2 regions of the Mesorhizobium sp. LSHC412B00 genome follow, and region 1 is predicted to be linked to the other one. Evidence: riboswitches for the same ligand, from Rfam matches in the RefSeq annotation. Region 1 holds a riboswitch; the other holds the start of a gene.
What was found. Region 1 has a riboswitch for cobalamin ahead of metE (5-methyltetrahydropteroyltriglutamate--homocysteine S-methyltransferase). Riboswitches for the same ligand answer to the same signal wherever they lie in the genome.
Positions count from the first base shown of each region.

Region 1 (4,314 bases):
GAACCTCACATGGCAAACTGGGGCTGTTCACGAACTAATCGCTTTTGAACAACCCCTGAGAGACTTGCCACAGGAGCGAGAACAACAAGCCGAAGTTGGCCCGTCCCGTCCTGTTGTCTCAGCCGCAGACCAGCGCTTCAACACGGCGGCCCAGCAGCCACATAGGAGTCTTATCGCAATTTCCAACCGCGGTGCGACTGTCAATTCTGATCAGCCCAAGACAGGCGGGCTTTCGGCGGCCCTGGAGTGCGTCGTGGAGCGTTCCGGCGCGGTCTGGGTAGGTTTTTCCGAGCATCTTGGCGACGGGGATAAGCAACAGGTGCCCCTCGTGCAGCGTGGCAAAGGTCAAATCGGGTGGCTCGATGGGCCGGCAGCGGACTATTCTCGGTACTATCAAGGTTTTGCAAATTCAATATTGTGGCCGGCGCTCCACTCGCTGCCGGACCGGATCTCAGGCTCGGAAGAGGATTATAAAAGTTATCGCGACGTCAATGCCTTCATGGCGCGCGCGGTGTCCGAATTGGGAGATAACGCAGTCTACTGGGTTCATGACTACCATTTCCTGCCGCTCGGCGCTGATTTGCACAGACTCGGCATTGACCGGCCGATCGGCCATTTCCTGCATACGCCATGGCCCGAGTCTGACATGATGGAGCGCGTGCCCAATTCTGGCGAGCTAATGAAATGTATGCTCGAGTATGATCTGCTCGGATTCCAGACCGACCGTGATGTGAGCAATTTCCTCGCCTGTGTCCAATCTCATTTGGGGCTGGAGAGCAAGAACGGGGTCGTTTTCTCGGACCATGGCCAGACGCAATGCCAAAATTTTCCTATAGGTATCGATCCGAAGCAATTCGAACAGTGTGCCGCAGATTCGCTTGAGGCGCAGAAAGCCTACATTTCGCAGTTGAAACTTGGCGGAGCAAAGCTAGTTATCGGCGTCGATCGGCTCGACTACACCAAGGGCATCGACAATCGGATTAAAGCTTTCGATCTGCTGGCAGTCGAGCCGCAACGTGTCTCGCTCTTGCAAATCGCAACTCCCTCACGTGGCGACATCCAAGCGTACAGCGAATATCGGCGCGACGTCGAAAGACTCGTCAATCAAGTCAACAACCGGCATGGCACGGACGAGTGGATGCCGATTATCTATGAGAACAGGTCGTTCACCCAAGCTGAGATATCGGGTCTTTACAGAGCCGCGCGTGTTTGCGTTGTGACGCCGTTGCGCGATGGCATGAATCTTGTGGCGAAAGAATACATTGCTGCACAAGATCCGAGCGACCCTGGCGTTCTGGTGTTATCGAAGTTTGCCGGCGCGGCCGAAGACTTCGGCGAGGACGCCCTGCTGGTAAATCCGAGGCTCTCCGACGAGATAGCTACCGCGATCTCAAGAGCGGCCAGCATGCCGCGCGAAGAACGCATCCAACGCTGGCGGAGGATGATGGACAAACTTGAAGCGTATACGATCCACCATTGGTCAGCGGACTTCGTTCGGCAACTGGACAGCAGCCGGGTTACGGTCCCTGCGGATCACTTCCACTATGTTGGCTTGGGCTGGATCAGCGAGGCCCAAATGCCTTCGTATCGGACCGAGCCAGAATTGCACACCGCGCTGACGCGTGCACTGGATAAAAACTGGGTCCTGCCGATCGTATGATGCAGAATATGAAGCACGCGAGCTTTGCCTGCATTTGCGCATCCCTCAATGCCGAGCGCTTGGAGAGAGAGATACTTATCCTGACCGCCTGAATGCGGCTTAAGCGGCTTATCGGGACCACAGTCGGGCTTTGCATCAAACCCTTGAGCCAGGCTCCGTCAGTGTGGTCTCTTGCCGCCGAGCGGAGTCATCACGATTGCCTAGTCACCCGTGATGACGACTGGCGTGCCAATTCCCCTCGGACCACGGTTTGGCGCTCACTCCGAGAAAACCGCTTCTACCACGCACGCACGGCTTGCGGCCGCATCGTTAAACATCGCCACCAATGCGATCTTCTGCATTCTAATGACGTTGTCACGCGCTTGAAGTCTTGTCCGAAATCCTTCATCGGCGACCTGCGAGGGATGTCGCAGCCCGACAGGGATCCATTAGTTGGACAATGGTGGCAGCGGAGCAGCGCCGCCAATGGGCGACTGAATATTTCACAATGTTAGACAAGCGTAAAAGCGAAATCACATAACGACATAAACATTTCGTTATGCGTCATTGACAAAAGAGCAGACTGCTGTGATTGTCTGCGTGTCGTGGTTCTCGCGTGCGGCGCTGCCGCAGCGGAGCTAAGAGGGAAGCCGGTGCAATGCCGGCGCTGCCCCCGCAACTGTTAGCGGCGAGCCAACCCCACTCATGTCACTGAGGCGAATACCCTCAGGAAGACGGGTAGAGGCTATGACCCCGCGAGCCAGGAGACCTGCCACGGCGAATTACGTCCACGGGCGGGGTGTCTCGGTGGCCGCTGCAAGCCGGCGTTCGTGCCGGCCTGCTAGCGCCTTCCTTGTCATCGGCGCCCCAACCATCGGGGTATGACATGACTGACTCTCAGGAAATTCCTGTAGCAACGCTCGGCGTGCCGCGCTTCGGTCGTCGGCGAGAACTGAAATTCGCGCTTGAAAGCTACTGGTCCGGAACATCGTCCGCTGGCGACCTTCTCACGACGTCGAAGGCGCTCCGTGCCGCTAGCTGGGAAGAGCAGCGCGATCGCGGCGTGTCGAAAATCCCGTCGAACGACTTCTCGCTTTACGACCATGTGCTCGACACCGCAGCCATGGTCGGGGCCGTTCCATCCCGTTACGGCTGGAATAGCGGCGAGGTCCCACTTGACATCTACTTCGCAATGGCGCGCGGCAACCAGGGTCAGACGGAGGATTGTGGACACGATGGTCACCAGGAGGAGGCTCATGGACCTGGTGTAACCGCGATGGAAATGACCAAGTGGTTTGACACCAACTACCACTACATTGTGCCGGAACTCGATGATGATCAGACGTTCGCCCTCTCGTCATCGAAGCCGGTCGATTACTTCCTCGAGGCTAAAGCTCTCGGCATTCACACACGCCCAGTCATCCTTGGACCCATCACCTTCCTCAAGCTTGCGAAATCGCCTGCCGAGGGGTTCGGTCCCATCGCGCTCCTACCGCGGCTGCTGCCCGTTTACGAGCAAGTCCTGCAGAAGCTGAAGCTGTCGGGAGCCGACTGGGTGCAGATCGATGAGCCAGCGCTTGTCCTCGATCTGAACCCGAACGAACGAGCTGCGTTCGAATTCGCCTATGGCCAGCTGTCGAAAGCCGCGCCCGAGCTGAAGATCATGCTGGCTACGTATTTCGGGTCGCTGGGAGACAATCTCGAAACCGCGGTTTCTCTGCCCCTGGCCGGGCTGCATATTGATCTCGTGCGCGCTCCCGAGCAGCTGGAAACGGTGGGTCGGCTCGCTCCGAAGGATCTGGTGCTCTCGCTTGGCTTGATCGATGGCCGCAACGTCTGGCGTGCGAACCTGCCCGCCATTCTCGACCGCATCAAACCGATCGTCGCCGGCTGGCCCTTGGACCGCGTCGAGATCGCGCCTTCTTGCTCGATGCTGCATGTGCCGATTGATCTGCGCATGGAGACGGAACTCGACGCCGACATCAGGTCGTGGCTCGCCTTCGCGGCCCAGAAGACCGACGAGCTGGTCTTGCTGGCCCGGGCCGTGTCCCAAGGCAGGGATGCGGTGGCAGGCGCGTTGAAAGCCTCTGCCGAGGCTGCCGCCACGCGCGTGACATCCACGAGGATCCATGACCCGCTTGTTCAGGGGCGGATCGCTAGCATTGAGGACAGCGCGAAGCGACGAGAGAGCGCTTTTGGCGAGCGCTCCAGAGTCCAAGCCGGCTCACTCGGGCTGCCGCCGTTCCCGACGACGACCATCGGGTCCTTCCCGCAGACGCCGCAGGTACGCAAGGCGCGGGCCGCTCATGCGAAGGGCCAGCTGAGCTATGTCGACTATGAGACGTTCCTGAAGAAGGAGATCGAGGCTGCAATTCGCTGGCAGGAAGAGATCGGGCTGGACGTGCTGGTGCACGGTGAGTTCGAGCGAAACGACATGGTACAGCATTTCGGCGAGCAGTTGTCCGGCTTCGCGCTCACCCAGCATGCCTGGGTACAAAGCTATGGGTCGCGCTACGTGCGTCCCCCCATCATTTTCGGCGACGTATCGAGGCGCAATCCGATGACAGTGCGCTGGTGGCAATTCGCCCAGTCGCTTACGGAAAAGCCCGTGAAGGGAATGCTCACAGGCCCAGTCACCATTCTCAACTGGTCTTTTGTTCGCGACGACGTACCCC
Region 1 covers NZ_AYWB01000014.1:192,505-196,818, reverse strand. The annotation lists gene X757_RS01000000165200 (trehalose-6-phosphate synthase) at 1-1,660, shown strand, start outside; cobalamin riboswitch at 2,229-2,431, shown strand; gene metE (5-methyltetrahydropteroyltriglutamate--homocysteine S-methyltransferase) at 2,526-4,314, shown strand, end outside.

Region 2 (4,314 bases), on a different contig from region 1:
GCACCACCGAATAGGAATAGTGATAATAGCCGCCGCCATTGGCGCAGGAGCCCATCGAGATGACGTAGCGCGGCTCCGGCATCTGGTCGTAGACCTTGCGCAAAGCGGGGGCCATCTTGTTGGTCAGCGTTCCCGCCACGATCATTATGTCCGACTGGCGCGGCGACGCGCGAGGAGCCACGCCAAACCGCTCCGAATCATAGCGCGGCATCGAGGTGTGGATCATCTCGACGGCACAGCAGGCGAGACCGAAGGTCATGAACATCAGCGAGCCGCTGCGTGCCCAGGTGATCAGCGCCTCGGTCGAGGTGACCAGAAAACCCTTGTCGGCCAGTTCATTGTTGATCTCGAGGAAGAACGGATCGTCGGAACCGACCGGACGTCCGGTATTTGGGTCGATCAGGCCTTTGGGCTTCGGCGCGACGAGCGTTCCGGAACTGTCGTTCAATCCCATTCCAGCGCTCCTTTTTTCCACTCATAGGCAAAGCCGATGGTCAGCACCGCCAAAAACACCATCATCGACCAGAAACCGAGCATGCCGATCTTCGAGAACGACACCGCCCACGGAAACAGGAAGGCCACTTCCAGATCGAAGATGATGAACAGGATCGACACCAGGTAGAAGCGGATGTCGAATTTCATCCGGGCATCGTCGAACGAGTTGAACCCGCACTCGTAGGCGGAAAGCTTCTCCGGATCGGGATTGCGATAAGCCACCAGGAACGGCGCGATGATAAGCGCCAGGCCTACAACTGCGGCCACGGCGATGAAGAGGACGATGGGCAGGTATGAACTGAGGAGTACGTTCATGCTCGGCTTTCCGTTGGCGGCCAATCCACTTTGATTACAGCAACCAACCCTAATGCGGAAGCGCGACAGTTTAACCGCTGAACCGTTTTAGGTGCCTTTGCTGCAACGCGGCGAGGGTTAGCGCACGGCTTTCAGCGAAGCAAGTCAAACCTTGTTCAAAAGACAGTGCTGGACGGCAGGCCGGGAAAAACTGGTCCGATCTCCTCCTGTTTGATTTCCTTCATCTTTCACTCCACTTTTGTCTCCTGACACATCTCCCGCCATTTGCCTGCTAGCATGACCGGAATCGCCGGCTAAAGTCGGGAAAATGGTTCGAGGCAAGACACTTTGACGAAGGACAAAATCTCACTCCCCGCGGCCAGGCGCATCGCGCTCGCCGCGCAAGGATTTCTCGATCCCCGCCCGGTCGGCACGCCCGATCGCCGCCACCTCGCCCGCGTGCTGTCGCGCACCGGCTTGCTGCAGATCGATTCCGTCAGCGCGGTGGTGCGCGCCCACTATATGCCGCTCTATTCGCGGCTTGGCCCCTACCCGCTGGCTTTGCTCGACAATGCGGCCATCACCCGCAAACGCACGGTGTTCGAATACTGGGCGCATGAGGCCTCGTTCCTGCCGGTCGAGACCTACCCGCTGATGCGCTGGCGCATGCAGCGGGCCGAGCAAGGCGACGAAATGTATCTCGGCCTCGCCAAATGGGGCCGCGAGCACGCCGCCTATATCGAAGAGATCTACCGCGCGGTCGCCGAGCGCGGCCCGATTGCCGCTTCGGCACTGGAAGGCCAGAAAGGTTCGGGCGGCTGGTGGGGCTGGAGCCACGCCAAGCACGCCTTCGAATGGCTCTTCTGGGCCGGACGCATCACCACGGCGCACCGCCGTGGCTTCGAACGCTTCTATGACCTGCCCGAGCGCGTGCTGCCGCAGGCGATCCTCGACCTGCCGGTGCCGGCGGCCGAGGACGCGCACCGCGAATTGCTGCGCATTTCCGCCCGCGCCCACGGCATCGCGACGTCGGGTGACCTGCGCGACTATTTCCGCCTGTCGCCGGCCGATATGAAGGGCCGGCTGGAGGAACTGGTCGAGTTGGGCGAACTGCTGCCGGTGCGCGTCGAAGGCTGGGACAAACAGGCTTACCTCCACAAGGACGCCCGCCTGCCGCGCAAGATCGAGGCGCGTGCGCTGCTGGCGCCGTTCGACCCGGTCGTCTTCGAACGGTCGCGCTCGGAGCGCCTGTTCGATTTCCACTACCGCATCGAGATCTACACCCCGGCCGAAAAGCGCCAATACGGCTATTACGTCCTGCCCTTCCTGCTCGGCGACCGCATCGTGGGGCGCGTCGACCTCAGGGCCGACCGCCCGGCCAGCGTGCTTCGCGTCCACGCCGCCTACGCCGAGCCCGGCGCACCGCCGGAGACAGCTGCCCAGCTGCTCGAGGAATTGAAGCAGATGCAGGGCTGGCTTGGCCTTGAGCGCATCGAAGTGACGCCGGCCGGCAATTTGGGGAAGCCTTTGGCCGACATTGCCATGTCGTAGCCGTGCGTTGACACCGCTGCCTGCAAAAGCCTAAATCCGCTCCAGACGGTCCCCTGCCCGCAACGGCAAGGGCCAAGAGGGAATGCGGTGCGGGACGAAAAAATCCCAAATCCGCGGCTGTCCCCGCAACTGTAAGCGAAGAGCCAAGGCCGAAAGCCACTGGGTAACACCGGGAAGGCGGCTAACCAAGGCGATGACCCGCGAGCCAGGAGACCTGCCGTCTGAGACAAAGTATCCGATCGCCTGGCGGGTTTCCGGGCAAGGAGCACGGTTTTTGGACCAGAACAGCAGTTTTTCGGCTGGCACAGCGGATGTTTCGTCTGCCAATAGCGACGCGTTGGCTGGCGTGACCGTCATCGTCTGCGCCTCATGCCGCGATGAAACCGGCTCAGACGCTCACCCCCGCGCCGGCGAACTGCTGGCCGACGACACGCGCCTCGCCGCAGCCGATGACAACATCCGCGTCCGCACCGCCGAATGTCTCGGCAATTGCAAGCGCCGCCTCAGCGCCGCGATCCTGCGTGATGGCTGCTGGAGCTATGTCTTCGGCGATCTGGCCCCAACCAGCGGCGCCGATCTCGTCACCGGCGCAAAGCTCTTCGCGACTTCGACCGACGGTCTCATCCCGTGGCGCGGCCGGCCCGATAGCCTCAAGCGCGGCCTCGTTGCCCGCATCCCACCCCTCGATATGCTGAAGGACTGACGATGAACGTTTCAAACCCGACCGGCAATCTCTCCCGTGTTCCCTGCACCGTCGTCACCGGCTTTCTCGGCGCCGGCAAGACGACGCTGGTCCGCCATCTCCTGGAAAACCCCGGGGGCAAGCGCATTGCCATCATCGTCAACGAGTTCGGCGACATCGGCATCGACGGCGAGATTCTCAAAGGGTGCGGCATCGACACTTGCCCCGAGGAAAACATCGTCGAACTGGCCAATGGCTGCATCTGCTGTACAGTCGCCGACGATTTCGTGCCCGCCCTCGACAAGATCCTCGCGCTGACACCGAAGGTTGACCACATCCTGATCGAGACCTCGGGCCTGGCTCTGCCCAAGCCGCTGGTCCAGGCGTTCCAGTGGCCGAGCGTGAAGAGCCGGGTAACCGTCGACGGTGTCATCGCCGTGGTAGACGGCCCGGCGCTGGCCGAAGGCCGCGTCGCCAACGACATGGACGCTTTGCAGGCACAGCGCGCTCAGGACGAGACGCTCGACCATGACGATCCTGTCGAAGAAGTGTTCGAGGACCAGATCGCCTGCGCCGATTTGATCATCCTGTCGAAGAGCGATCTGATGGACGCCCCCGGTTCGGCCCGCGCCAACGCCATCATCAATGAACATTCCGCCCGCGCGGTAAAAATCGTGCCGACTGCGCATGGCAAGGTCGACCCGTCGGTGCTGCTTGGCCTCGGTCTCGCCGTCGAAGACGACATCGAGAACCGCAAGTCGCATCACGACGGCGCTTTCGATCATGAGCATGACGATTTCGACACCTTCATCGTCGACATCCCCTCGATCACCAATCCGGACGAACTGGCAAAGCGCGTCGCTGCCGCCGCCGAACAGGAAAACGTGCTTCGCGTGAAAGGCTTCGTCGAGGTCGGCGGCAAGCCGATGCGGCTTTTGCTGCAGGCCGTCGGCCCACGCGTCAACCATTACTATGATCGCGCCTGGACGGCCGAGGACGATCGCCGCTCGCGTCTCGTCGTCATTGGCCTGAAGGGGCTGAACCGTCCGGCGATCGAGCGTATACTCGCCGGTTGATCTCAGGCACGAGCCGCGATGCACATACTCACCACGACCTCCGCCTCGCTCGACGATCTCGCCGAGCCGGTTGATCTCCGGCAGACGCCGGCGGATATCGTGGCGCTGTCCTTCACCGACAGCGACCTCGCCGGCCTCGCGGCGGCCTGGAAGGCCGATGCCGCCCGCCTGCCGTCGATGCGGCTGGCGGCGTTGCGCGACCTGCGTCATCCCATG
Region 2 covers NZ_AYWB01000023.1:44,947-49,260, forward strand. The annotation lists gene X757_RS138550 (NADH-quinone oxidoreductase subunit B family protein) at 1-454, opposite strand, end outside; gene X757_RS138545 (NADH-quinone oxidoreductase subunit A) at 445-810, opposite strand; gene X757_RS138540 (winged helix-turn-helix domain-containing protein) at 1,138-2,340, shown strand; cobalamin riboswitch at 2,370-2,577, shown strand; gene X757_RS138535 (DUF1636 family protein) at 2,615-3,043, shown strand; gene cobW (cobalamin biosynthesis protein CobW) at 3,046-4,098, shown strand; partial or broken gene cobN (cobaltochelatase subunit CobN) at 4,117-4,314, shown strand, end outside.
Region 2: linked by a shared signal. The riboswitch ahead of X757_RS138535 (DUF1636 family protein) and the one ahead of metE (5-methyltetrahydropteroyltriglutamate--homocysteine S-methyltransferase) in region 1 are both predicted to bind cobalamin.